2 regions of the Rhizobium sp. BK538 genome follow, and region 2 is predicted to be linked to the other one. Evidence: predicted binding sites of a transcription regulator. Region 2 holds the regulator's gene; the other holds the start of a gene.
What was found. Region 2 encodes HrcA, which represses chaperone genes, less so after heat shock. Its sites were predicted from a motif close to GTTAGCACTCNCNNNNNGNGAGTGCTAAC; they were not measured.

Region 1 (5,728 bases), on a different contig from region 2:
TTTCCGAATTTGCCAATTCCGCATCGCGGGCACGCTACCTCAAAGAGTGCCGGAAATATTGCCCCTCGCTGACAATTGATGACCTGCAAAAGCCACAGGCTGGCATTCGCGCGCAGGCGGTCATGGCCGACGGAAGCCTGGTGCATGACTTCCTCTTCAAGCAGACGGACCGAATGCTGCATGTCTGCAACGCTCCCTCGCCCGCAGCGACCTCGGCCATCCCGATCGGCCGCATGATCGTGGATCGGCTGCTCGAAGGCGGTACCACAACGATTAGCGCATCGCCTGCCCGTGAGGAGGCCCGGGCTTAGGCTTTCAGAGGCTGGATCGGGCTCTTGGGCATCAAGAGATGGCGAGGCCGCCCTCGACCGGAAGCGATATCGTCCATCTCTGGAGATCCAGGGAGATGTTGCTGATAGCGGCCGGATCCTTGGAAATTCCACTTGTCCTGGAGACTTTCTTAACGACGCTCGCGCACAAGCACGCCTCCTCCTTTGTTGGCAAAGACGTCGGATTTATGTCTCACTCCGGGAGCGGCCCACCCGACGGGCCGGGCCTGGCCGATCGATCTAGTAGTCCATGCCGCCTGCCGACATCGGCGGGTACTGTACATCCTTCCTCGGCTTTTCGGCGACCATTGCCTCGGTGGTAATCAGTAGGCCGGCGATCGAGGCGGCATCCTGCAGCGCTGTGCGAACGACCTTGACCGGGTCGATCACGCCCTGATCGTAGAGATCACCGAACTCGTTGGTCTGGGCGTTCCAGCCGTAGCCAAAATCGGTCTTCTCACGCAGCTTGCCGACGATGATCGAACCCTCGGCACCTGCATTCTCGGCGATCTGGCGCACCGGCGCCTCGATTGCACGGCGGACAATGTCGATGCCGTGTCTCTGGTCGGCATTCTCGGTCTGAACGCTGTCCAGTGCTTTGACGGCTCTCAACAACGCAACACCACCGCCGGGCAGCACGCCCTCCTCGACGGCCGCGCGCGTGGCATGCATGGCGTCGTCGACGCGGTCCTTGCGTTCCTTCACCTCGACCTCGGTCGAGCCGCCGACGCGGATGACGGCCACGCCGCCGGCAAGCTTGGCCAGCCGCTCCTGCAGCTTTTCGCGATCGTAGTCCGACGTGGTTTCCTCGATCTGCGCCCTGATCTGCGCAACCCGGCCCTGAATCTCCGTCTTCGAACCTGCGCCGTCGACGATCGTCGTGTTTTCCTTTTCGACGACGACCTTCTTGGCGCCGCCAAGCATGTTGAGGGTCACATTCTCGAGCTTGATACCGAGGTCCTCAGAGACTGCGGTCCCGCCTGTTAGGATCGCTATGTCCTCCAGCATCGCCTTGCGGCGGTCGCCGAACCCTGGAGCCTTGACGGCAGCAACCTTCAGGCCGCCGCGCAGCTTGTTGACGACGAGCGTCGCCAGCGCCTCGCCTTCGACGTCCTCTGCAATGATAAGCAAAGGCTTCCCGGACTGAACCACGGCCTCGAGGACCGGCAGCAACGCCTGCAGGTTCGAAAGCTTCTTTTCGTGGATCAGGAGGTAGGGTTCCTCGAGCTCAACCCGCATCTTCTCTGGGTTGGTGACAAAATACGGCGAGAGATAACCACGGTCGAACTGCATGCCTTCGACGACTTCCAACTCTGTCACGGCGGTCTTGGCTTCCTCGACGGTGATGACGCCTTCGTTGCCGACCTTTGCCATTGCTTCTGCAAGGAAGCGGCCAATCTCGGCGTCGCCATTGGCCGAGATGGTGCCCACCTGGGCGATCTCATCGTTCCTGGTAACTTTACGGGCGTTCTTCTGCAGCTCCTCGACCACAGCTTCGACTGCTTTGTCGATACCGCGCTTCAGGTCCATCGGGTTCATCCCCGACGCCACGGCCTTCGCACCCTCCTTGACGATCGCCTGGGCGAGAATTGTCGCGGTGGTGGTGCCGTCACCAGCGATGTCGCTGGTCTTCGAGGCAACTTCGCGCACCATCTGTGCACCCATGTTCTCGAACTTGTCCTCCAGCTCGACTTCCTTGGCAACAGTGACGCCGTCCTTGGTGATCCGGGGTGCGCCGTACGACTTGTCGATAACAACATTGCGCCCCTTGGGGCCGAGCGTAACCTTAACCGCATTGGCGAGGATATCGACACCGGCCAGCATCTTCTCGCGGGCGTCGGAATGGAACTTCACTTCCTTGGCAGCCATTTTTCTACTCCTTCCTCAGGCAGCATTCCTTGTAAGCAGGGGGCGGTATCGACCCTACGCCGCATTTCTCGCAGCGGCGTCGACCTCGATCACGCCCATCACGTCAGATTCCTGCATGATCAGGAGATCCTCGCCATTGAGCTTGATCTCGGTGCCCGACCATTTGCCGAACAGGATGCGATCGCCCACCTTCACATCGAGGGGTCGCAATTGCCCATTGTCGTCGCGCGCACCGGGGCCGGCGGCAACGACCTCACCTTCCTGTGGCTTTTCCTTCGCCGTGTCTGGGATGATGATGCCGCCGGCCGTTTTCTCCTCGGCCTCGATGCGGCGAACCAGGATTCGGTCATGCAAGGGACGGAACGTCATGTCGCTCTCCTCAGGGACAAACAGATTTTCCCTCCGCGCCGCATTCGGAGCGAAGCCGACGCGGGGCTCCGATCCTTTCGCCATCGCGTTCAGATCGATCTGGTTTATAATTTTTGGAGTTTCAAGAGGGGAGTTGAAATTTTTTAGCACTCTAGCCTATCGAGTGCTAACCGGTCTGAATTGATACAGCTGTTTCACGTCGCCGGCGGTTTGGACGCGTACCGCGTCGCCATGGTGGTGGGTTTTGCCGAGACGAGCTGACGATCACCCATGAGAGCCGTTTGGGCGCAGATTTGGAAAACGGGCTCCCGGATTTTTGCCGCTGAGTGTCCCCGGAACGTAAGCCGCCCACGATGGGCCCTTTGCCTTGACGAGATCACGATTCACTCGGCCAACTCACCGTCGGACTTGGTCACCTCACTTTCGAGGTGTTCGAAGAGAAACGGATTGATCATATCCCAAGGTCCTCTGCGATTTTTCTTTATCACCGAAACGGCCTCCGCCAGCCGCTGCTCCGAAAAAGTCGAAAATTGGTCAACGCTCGAACATTCGCGGAGCAAACTATCAGCATTGCGTATCTCTTCTAGCTTCGGAGGCTGCGCTTGGTAGCCGACTTGAAGCTTTATGCTTTGAGAAGCCATCACCGGCAAATGCAACCTTCGATATACCGGAAGGGTCTGTGACATGATTTCATCCTGGATTATGCCAGCATCTAGGACGTACTCACTCGGAATATTGGCCTGTACATAGAACTTATGATCTTGCATGCAGTGCCCAAGCTTCAACATCGTATACGTGTATAGGCCCTGCGTGATCACGTTCCAATCAAGCCCCTGGAGCCAAGTCAGATCCCCTGGCTTGTAGCAGCCAACATTTATAAGACCGCCGACATAGTCGCCAGCAAAGTATCCACCGACCGTGGCCACGCCATACCAAAAGGTCTTGTTCGTCGCGACTGACCGGACGAACCGTATCCCTTCCAATCGATCACTCTGGAACGCTCTCCACGAAAAAAGTACTTCCCCGGCCGTTATCGCCACTGGAGCACCAGCGGAGAGACCATAGAGTTCTTTATCGCGCTCTGAAAACCATGTGATCATGGTCGAGGCAAGGGGGCTCGAGATCGGGTTGACGTTGTACTGCCGCGTAGCGACGTCATACTGAATCTGCGAATACTCGCCTTCACAACTATAGTTTATCAGCACTTTCCCTTGGTCATCAACAGATAGACTGAAGTATCCATCATCGATGTCTTTCAGCGGATTAGTTTTCCAGTCTCTTGACACCCTCACTGCGACGCCAATCGCGAACAGGGAAACGGAGATCGCAACGAATAGTAAGCAGAAGTTCAGGATTCTAAGGCGCTTAGCTCGATCAGACATGATGAACACCTCGAACTCCGGCAGGAAGTATCGGCACTATAATATATTTACCGTACACGAGACAGTTCGGCTTGAGAGGGTGATGGAGCAGCTTATTCTCGTTCAAGTACGTCAATCGCACGGCGCTGCTGGCCTAAGGGCCTGGACGAACAACACCTTCCCGGAATGCGCGACATGCAAGCGCACAAGCGCTGGCGGCCTCCATCATAAAGCAGGTGCGATAGAAACTGCCCCCATTACCTTCCCGCTACCCCTTGGTTGGGCTAGTACCCGGTCATCTCCAGGTAACCCCTGCCACTGACACTGCCCTCGAAGGAGATCGGGCCTTCCCAGTACGGGACGGACGTTGACATCCACGCATGATCGTTCAGAGGATGGGTGGTGACGTCAAAGCCGCGACTGGGAATCTGGACGTTCCAAGAAACAGGAATTTGACGCCCTGCGACTTTGGCGGTTCGCACGGGAACGATCTTGAGAGCTGCCGCCGGCAAAGGGTCCGGTTGCCCGTCGGCGGTGATCCAGGTAGCCGAGGTAAATCCCTCTCCATCATTTCGCAGACGGAAGCCCATGAGCTTCTCACCTGTATCGAGATGTAGCGAGAACCAGTCCCAACCGGTCTGGTCTTGCGCAAGCGGCTGTGACGACCACTCGCGGTCAAGCCAAGCCTTCCCCGTCACCTCTACATTCCCGGCCGGTAGCGAAAGCGAGCCGGTCACCGCATAGAACGGTTGCGAATAGTAGTAGCTGGCCTGTCCCTTCGCTGACTTCAGCGAATAGCCGTTATCGCCCTGTGGCACCAGCGGGCCTGTGGCCATTAGGCGGAGTTTGTAGCCGAATTCCTCTGTGGTCGCAGTCAGGCTGAGGTCGGCCAGTTGATCCGCTCCCGGGGCGGCATGTCCCTTCATCTGCCAGTCATCGATCCAGGCCGAGAACGGCGCCGCGACAACCCCAGCCTGCCCCACTCCCCCGCGTGAAATACGTTCTGCGACGAAGTGGTTCTGTGAAGTGGTGACGGCTGCGTGACCCATCCAGAGCTGTGGGCTCGACCACTCGTTGGCCTCACCCGGAGCAAGCGCTGACCGGAAAAGGGTCCACTGCGCTCCGTATTGGGTTCCGTCGGGGGCTTCAAGATTGGCCGTTAGATACCACCACTCTATCCGGAAGTCCGGATGTGGGCCGTGGTCGGCGGGGAAACGGAACGGTAGGCCTGGCTTCGGCACCGAAAACCCTTCGGCCGGCGAGCCAAGGTCACCAAAACCCTCGGAGGCCGCTTGGCTCCCGGACAAGCTGGCCATGGTCGTCACCGCAAAAGCGATCACAGTCGATCTAACGCTCATTGGCAAATACCTTCAAAAGTTCCGACGGTGCGAGTCCCGCCAGCCGGCGAAGCGGAATCAATACGGAAACGACCGCAGCGGCGAGCGCGACTAGACCGAGGCGAACCCACTCATAGGGAAAGATAGACATAGGCAGACGCCAGCCGAAGGCTTCGACGTTGACCACCGCCAGAAGCACCCACGCCAGCGCCAGGCCGAGTGGCAAAGCGGCAACAAATGTCGCCAGCCAGAGGACCAGCGTCCTTAGAATTTCAAGAAGAGCGAGATCACGTCTCGTAACCCCCAAGGCCCACACGGGCGCAAGCTGCGGGAGCCGCATTTCTGAAAGCGTGAGGAGGCTCGAGAACATAGCCAACGCTGCAACCCCAAGCGTGAATATGCTCAACGCGCCAGTAACCGAGAATGTGCGATCGAAGATCCGCCGTGACTGTTCCTTCAGTGC
Region 2 (5,728 bases):
ATCGGCTTGGCCTTCCAGAAGGCGCCCGACATCATCCCGCGCATCCGCGAACTGGTGATGATGGGCGGCGGCTTCTTCGAGGGCGGGAATATTACGCCGGCCGCCGAGTTCAACATCTACGTGGACCCCGAGGCAGCCGACATCGTCTTCCGCTCCGGCGTTCCGATCGTTATGATGCCGCTCGACGTCACGCACAAGCTTCTGACCCGCAAGGACCGCGTCAAGCGCATGGCCGATCTCGGCACGCGCCCGGCCATTGCCATGGTCGAGATGCTGGAATTCTTCGAACGTTTCGATGTCGAGAAGTATGGTTCGGACGGCGGCCCGCTGCACGATCCGACAGTCGTCGCCTACCTCTTGAAGCCTGATCTTTTCAAGGGCCGGACCTGCAATGTCGAGATCGAGGTGAAGTCGCAACTGACGGCCGGCATGACCGTCGTCGACTGGTGGCACGTCACCGACCGCAAGCGCAATGCGCAGGTCATGCGTGATGTCGATGCGGACGGCTTCTTCGATCTGCTGATCGAGCGTTTCGCCCGCATCTGAATTTCGACTGCCTTTCGGGCGCCTGAGAGATCAGGCGTCCTTCTGGTCGAAGACCGAATTGGTTTCGGGTTCGACGAGCTTCGGGCCTCCCTTGGCGACGCCGACCATGGCGGGACGCAGAACGCGCTCACCAATGGTGTAACCGGCCTGAACGACCTGAACAACGGTGTTGTTCGGCACGTCGGGGTTCGGCACTTCGAACATGGCCTGATGGAAGTTCGGATCGAACTTCTGGCCGACTGGCTCCAACTTGCGGACACCGTGGCGCTCGAGCGCCGATAACATCGAGCGTTCCGTCATCTCGACGCCTTCAATCAGCGTTGTCAGGCCGGCGTCGGCGGCAGCCTTGGCTTCCTCGGGGATCGCGTCGATGGCGCGGCGCAGGTTATCCGAAACGGCCAGCATGTCGCGGGCAAAGCCAGCCGCTGAATAGGTCTTGGCGTCCTTGACTTCCCGCTCAGTGCGGCGGCGCAGGTTATCCATCTCTGCAGCAAGGCGCAGATAGCGGTCGCGCAACTCTACATTCTCGACCTTCAGAAGTTCCAGCGGATCGGGCTGTGCTGCGGCTTCAGCGGCGGCTTCGTTCTCGACGTTTGCGGCGGCGTCCGCCGCGGCTTCGGCCGCGGCGGTGTCAGGTCCGTTCTTCGTCGTTTCGTCAGTCATGACGTTCTCCGGTGATTGGTGTCTTTTAGAATGTGCCCGATATCGAGCTTTGACGGGCAAAAATCAAGTCTGCGTGACTGAAAAGCACGCGATGCAAGGCACAACTCATGCAGGGTTGACCGAGAGGGCCGCCTTGACTTGCTCGCGCTAAAGTTCTTTTATTTTAGCCAGATCTAAATCTTTGGTGCTTCGGCCTTATCCAGGGTCAAGGAGCTGCTACCATGAGCGATCAGAAAAGCTATTCCGGGCGCTGCTTCTGCGGCGCCGTGGAGATTGTTGCTACCGGCGAACCGGTGGCTATGGGCTACTGCCACTGTGCCTCCTGTCGGCATTGGTCGGCAGGACCGGTCAACGCCTTTACGCTCTGGCAACGGCACGCTGTCCACGTCACCAAAGGTGGCGAGCACGTGGAAGGCTACCAGAAGTCCGATACGAGCGTGCGGAAATTCTGCGAGCTGTGCGGTGGGCATCTCTACACCGACCACCCCACCTGGGGCGTCACCAACGTTTACGCGGCACTTCTGCCCGATCTCGATTACGCTCCGGCGTTGCACATGAACTATCAGGAAAGCGTGCTGCCTATCCGTGACGGCCTGCCGAAATACAGAGACATGCCTGCTGAGATGGGCGGCTCGGGCGACATGCTGCCGGAGTAGTTGCCCTACTTTGCGCCGCGTGACAATCGCGTCATCAGCTGAGCGGTGTAATCGACCATCGGGACGATGCGCGAGTAGTTGAGCCGCGTGGGCCCAATCACGCCGACGGCGCCAACGATACGGTCGTCATCATCACGATAGGGCGCGACGATCAACGAGGAGCCGGAAAGCGAGAAGAGTTTGTTTTCCGAGCCGATGAAAATGCGCACGCCCGGCCCGCTTTCTGCGAGATTGAGAAGCTCCAGCAGGCTGTCCTTCTTTTCGAGGTCGTCGAAAAGCATGCGCAGGCGGTCGAGATCGTCGGCTCCGGCAAGACCGGCGAGCAGATTGGCGCGGCCGCGGATGATGAGCTGGGCCGGCTTGCCCTCGTCGGCGCTGCCGGACCAGACGGCGATGCCGCGCTCGACGAGATCCTGCGACAGCGTATCGAGCTCGCGGCGAACATCGTCCTTCAGCCGGCTTAATTCATTGCGCAGTTCCGGCAGCGTCTGGCCGGTCATGTGGGCGTTGAGAAAATTGGCGGCCTCGGTCAACTGCGACGACGTGACGCCTGCCGGAAGCTCGATAATGCGGTTTTCCACCTGGTCGTGATCACCGACAAGAACCGCAAGCGCCTTCGTCGGCTCAAGCCGGATGAATTCGACATGCTTGAGAACAGGATCGCTCTTCGAAGTGATAACAAGGCCGGCGCCGCGCGAAATGCCCGAAAGCATGCGGCTAGCCTCATTCATCATCAATTCCATCGGGTTGTCGCGGCTTTCGGCACGCACCTGGCGATCGATGTTGGCGCGATCCTCGGCCGAGAGATCGCCGACCTGCATGAAGGCGTCGACAAAGAAGCGCAAGCCGATCTGTGTCGGCAGGCGGCCGGCACTGACATGCGGCGAGTAGATGAGGCCAAGTTCCTCCAGATCGCTCATCACGTTGCGCACGGAAGCTGGCGACAGCGACATCGGCAGGATGCGCGACAGGTTGCGGGAGCCGAGCGGTTCACCCGTCTCCAGATAGCCCTCTACGATGCGGCGAAAGATTTCCTTGGAGCGTTCATCCAGCGCAGCCACTGCATCTGAAACCGACGTCGATCTGAACTCCATGAAACCTTGCGTACCCGTGCTGACGATGATCCGACAAAATATAGCCAATCTCCCCGCAGCGGCAAAAGGGAAATTGCAAATAGGCGCTGCCAATCGTAGAAGCTCTCAACAACATAAGCACGCACGATCTAACCGAAAACCACTCGCGTCTTCGGCATCATGATTAGGAGAATAGTATGCGGCCCTCAGGCAGAAAAACCGACCAGATGCGCAAGGTCTCTTTCGAGCGCAATTTCTCCAAGCACGCGGAAGGCTCCTGTCTGGTGAAGTTTGGCGATACGCATGTGTTGTGCACGGCGAGCGTCGAGGAGAAGCCGCCGGCATGGCTGCGCAATACCGGCAAGGGTTGGGTCACGGCCGAATACGGCATGCTGCCGCGCGCCACCGGCGAGCGCATGAAGCGCGAGGCCGCATCCGGCAAGCAGGGTGGGCGCACGCAGGAAATCCAGCGCCTGATCGGCCGCTCGCTGCGCGCCGTCGTCGACCTCAAAGAACTCGGTGAGCGTCAGATCACGCTCGACTGTGACGTCATCCAAGCGGACGGCGGAACGCGCACAGCATCCATCACCGGCGCTTGGGTTGCGCTCTATGATTGCCTGAAGTGGATGGAGAGCCGCAACATGCTGAAGGTCGAGCGCGTGCTCAAAGACCACGTCGCGGCCATCTCCTGCGGCATCTTTGCCAACCAGTCGGTGATCGACCTCGACTATCTCGAAGACTCCTCAGCCGAGACCGACGCGAACTTCGTGATGACGGGCGCGGGCGGTATTGTGGAAATCCAGGGCACCGCCGAAGGCACGCCTTTCACCGACGAGGAGTTCGCCTCGCTGATGACACTCGCCAAAACAGGCATTGCCGAGCTCGTCGCGATGCAGAAGCAGGCGATCGCTGGATGAACGACATGCTGGAAGGCATGCTGGAGACGGCGCTCTATGCGGACGATCTCGACGAGGTCGAAGCCTTCTACGAGGGCATTCTCGGCCTTTCGAAGATCTCGCGAGGCGGCAACCGGCATGTCTTCTTTCGCTGCGGCACCGGCGTATTGCTGATCTTCAACGCTAAGGAAACGATCAAGCCCCCCTTACCCACCGCGCTGCAGGTGCCACCGCACGGCACAAGCGGTGCAGGACATGCCTGTTTTCGTGTCTCCGGGGGAAATCTCGATGCGATTGCGGCCCGACTAAAGTCCAAAGGTGTCGCCATCGAATCCGAAGTCACCTGGCCGCAAGGCGGCCGATCGATCTATTTCCGCGATCCGGCGGGCAACAGCCTCGAATGCGCTGAAGCCCGCATCTGGGGCATCGAATAGGACAATCATGCGCAAGCTCGAAACCAAGACCATCGTCGTTGCCAGCCACAATGCCGGGAAGATCCGGGAAATCCAGGACCTGATCGGTCCGTTCGGTTTCACGGCAAAGTCAGCGGCCGAATTGAACTTCGTGGAGCCTGACGAAACCGGCACCACCTTTGAGGAAAACGCGACGATCAAGGCGCTCGCCTCCGCCGAAGCCGCTGGACTGCCGGCGCTATCGGACGATTCCGGCCTTGTCGTCGATGCGCTCGGCGGCGATCCGGGCGTCTACACCGCCAACTGGGCTGAGAAGCCCGACGGCACTCGCGACTTCGCGATGGCGATGGAAAAGGTCGAGACGGCTCTGGAAAAGGCCGGCGCTTCCAGGCCGGAACAGCGCACTGCGCGCTTCGTCAGCGTGCTCTGCCTTGCCTGGCCGGATGGCCATAGGGAGCTCTTCCGCGGAGAAGTGGAAGGCACCGTCGTCTGGCCGCCGCGTGGCAGCCAGGGCTTCGGCTACGATCCGGTCTTTCAACCCGACGGCTATGAGACTACCTTTGGCGAGATGAGCGCGGACGAGAAGCACGGCTGGAAGCACACAGAGGCACTGTCGCACCGCGCCCGCGCCTTCAAGATTTTCGTCGAAACTTGCTTGGAAGCCTAAGGGCAAACGTGGACACTTTGGAACAGCCTGATCTGACGCGCTATGCCGCTCTTCTGCCCGACACCGGCGAGCCCGGCTTCGGCGTCTACGTGCATTGGCCGTTCTGCGCCGCCAAGTGCCCCTATTGCGATTTCAACAGCCATGTCCGCCACCAGCCGGTGGACCAGGAGCGCTTCACCGCAGCCTTCCTGAAGGAAATGGCGACAGTGCGCCAGATGAGCGGACCGAAGACGGTGACCAGCGTGTTCCTCGGCGGCGGCACGCCCTCGCTGATGAACCCTGCGACGGTGTCGGCCATTCTCGACGGTATCGCCAAGCATTGGCATGTACCCGACGGGATCGAGATCACCATGGAAGCGAACCCCTCCAGTGTCGAGGCGGACCGCTTCCGCGGCTATCGCGCCGCCGGCGTCAACCGCGTGTCGCTCGGCGTCCAGGCGTTGAACGACCGCGACCTGAAGTTTCTCGGGCGGCTGCACGATGTTGCCGACGCGCTGAAGGCGATCAAGCTGGCGCGCGACATCTTCCCGCGCATGTCCTTCGACCTGATCTATGCCCGCCCGAACCAGACCGTCGACGAATGGGAACGCGAGCTCAAAGAGGCGATTTCCTACGCGGTCGATCACCTCTCGCTCTATCAGCTGACGATCGAGGAAGGCACACCCTTCTACGGCCTCCACAAGGCGGGCAAGCTTATCGTTCCGGACGGCGATCAATCGGCGCTGCTCTATGAAGCGACGCAGGAGATCACGGCCGGCGAAGGGCTGCCGGCCTACGAGGTGTCCAACCACGCGCGTCCGGGCGCGGAGAGCCG

Region 1: the regulator HrcA is predicted to act here: its motif matches at 2,710-2,738, upstream of groES (co-chaperone GroES).

The regions. Positions count from the first base shown of each region.
Region 1 is NZ_JACIFT010000009.1:84,068-89,795, reverse strand. It holds gene lhgO (L-2-hydroxyglutarate oxidase) at 1-311, shown strand, start outside; gene groL (chaperonin GroEL) at 570-2,198, opposite strand; gene groES (co-chaperone GroES) at 2,253-2,567, opposite strand; gene FHX09_RS12985 (hypothetical protein) at 2,951-3,949, opposite strand; gene FHX09_RS12980 (lipocalin-like domain-containing protein) at 4,213-5,286, opposite strand; gene FHX09_RS12975 (ABC transporter permease) at 5,276-5,728, opposite strand, start outside.
Region 2 is NZ_JACIFT010000002.1:319,498-325,225, reverse strand. It holds gene FHX09_RS03935 (nucleoside hydrolase) at 1-546, shown strand, start outside; gene grpE (nucleotide exchange factor GrpE) at 577-1,209, opposite strand; gene FHX09_RS03925 (GFA family protein) at 1,431-1,865, shown strand; gene hrcA (heat-inducible transcriptional repressor HrcA) at 1,871-2,959, opposite strand; gene rph (ribonuclease PH) at 3,136-3,855, shown strand; gene FHX09_RS03910 (VOC family protein) at 3,852-4,268, shown strand; gene rdgB (RdgB/HAM1 family non-canonical purine NTP pyrophosphatase) at 4,276-4,914, shown strand; gene hemW (radical SAM family heme chaperone HemW) at 4,923-5,728, shown strand, end outside.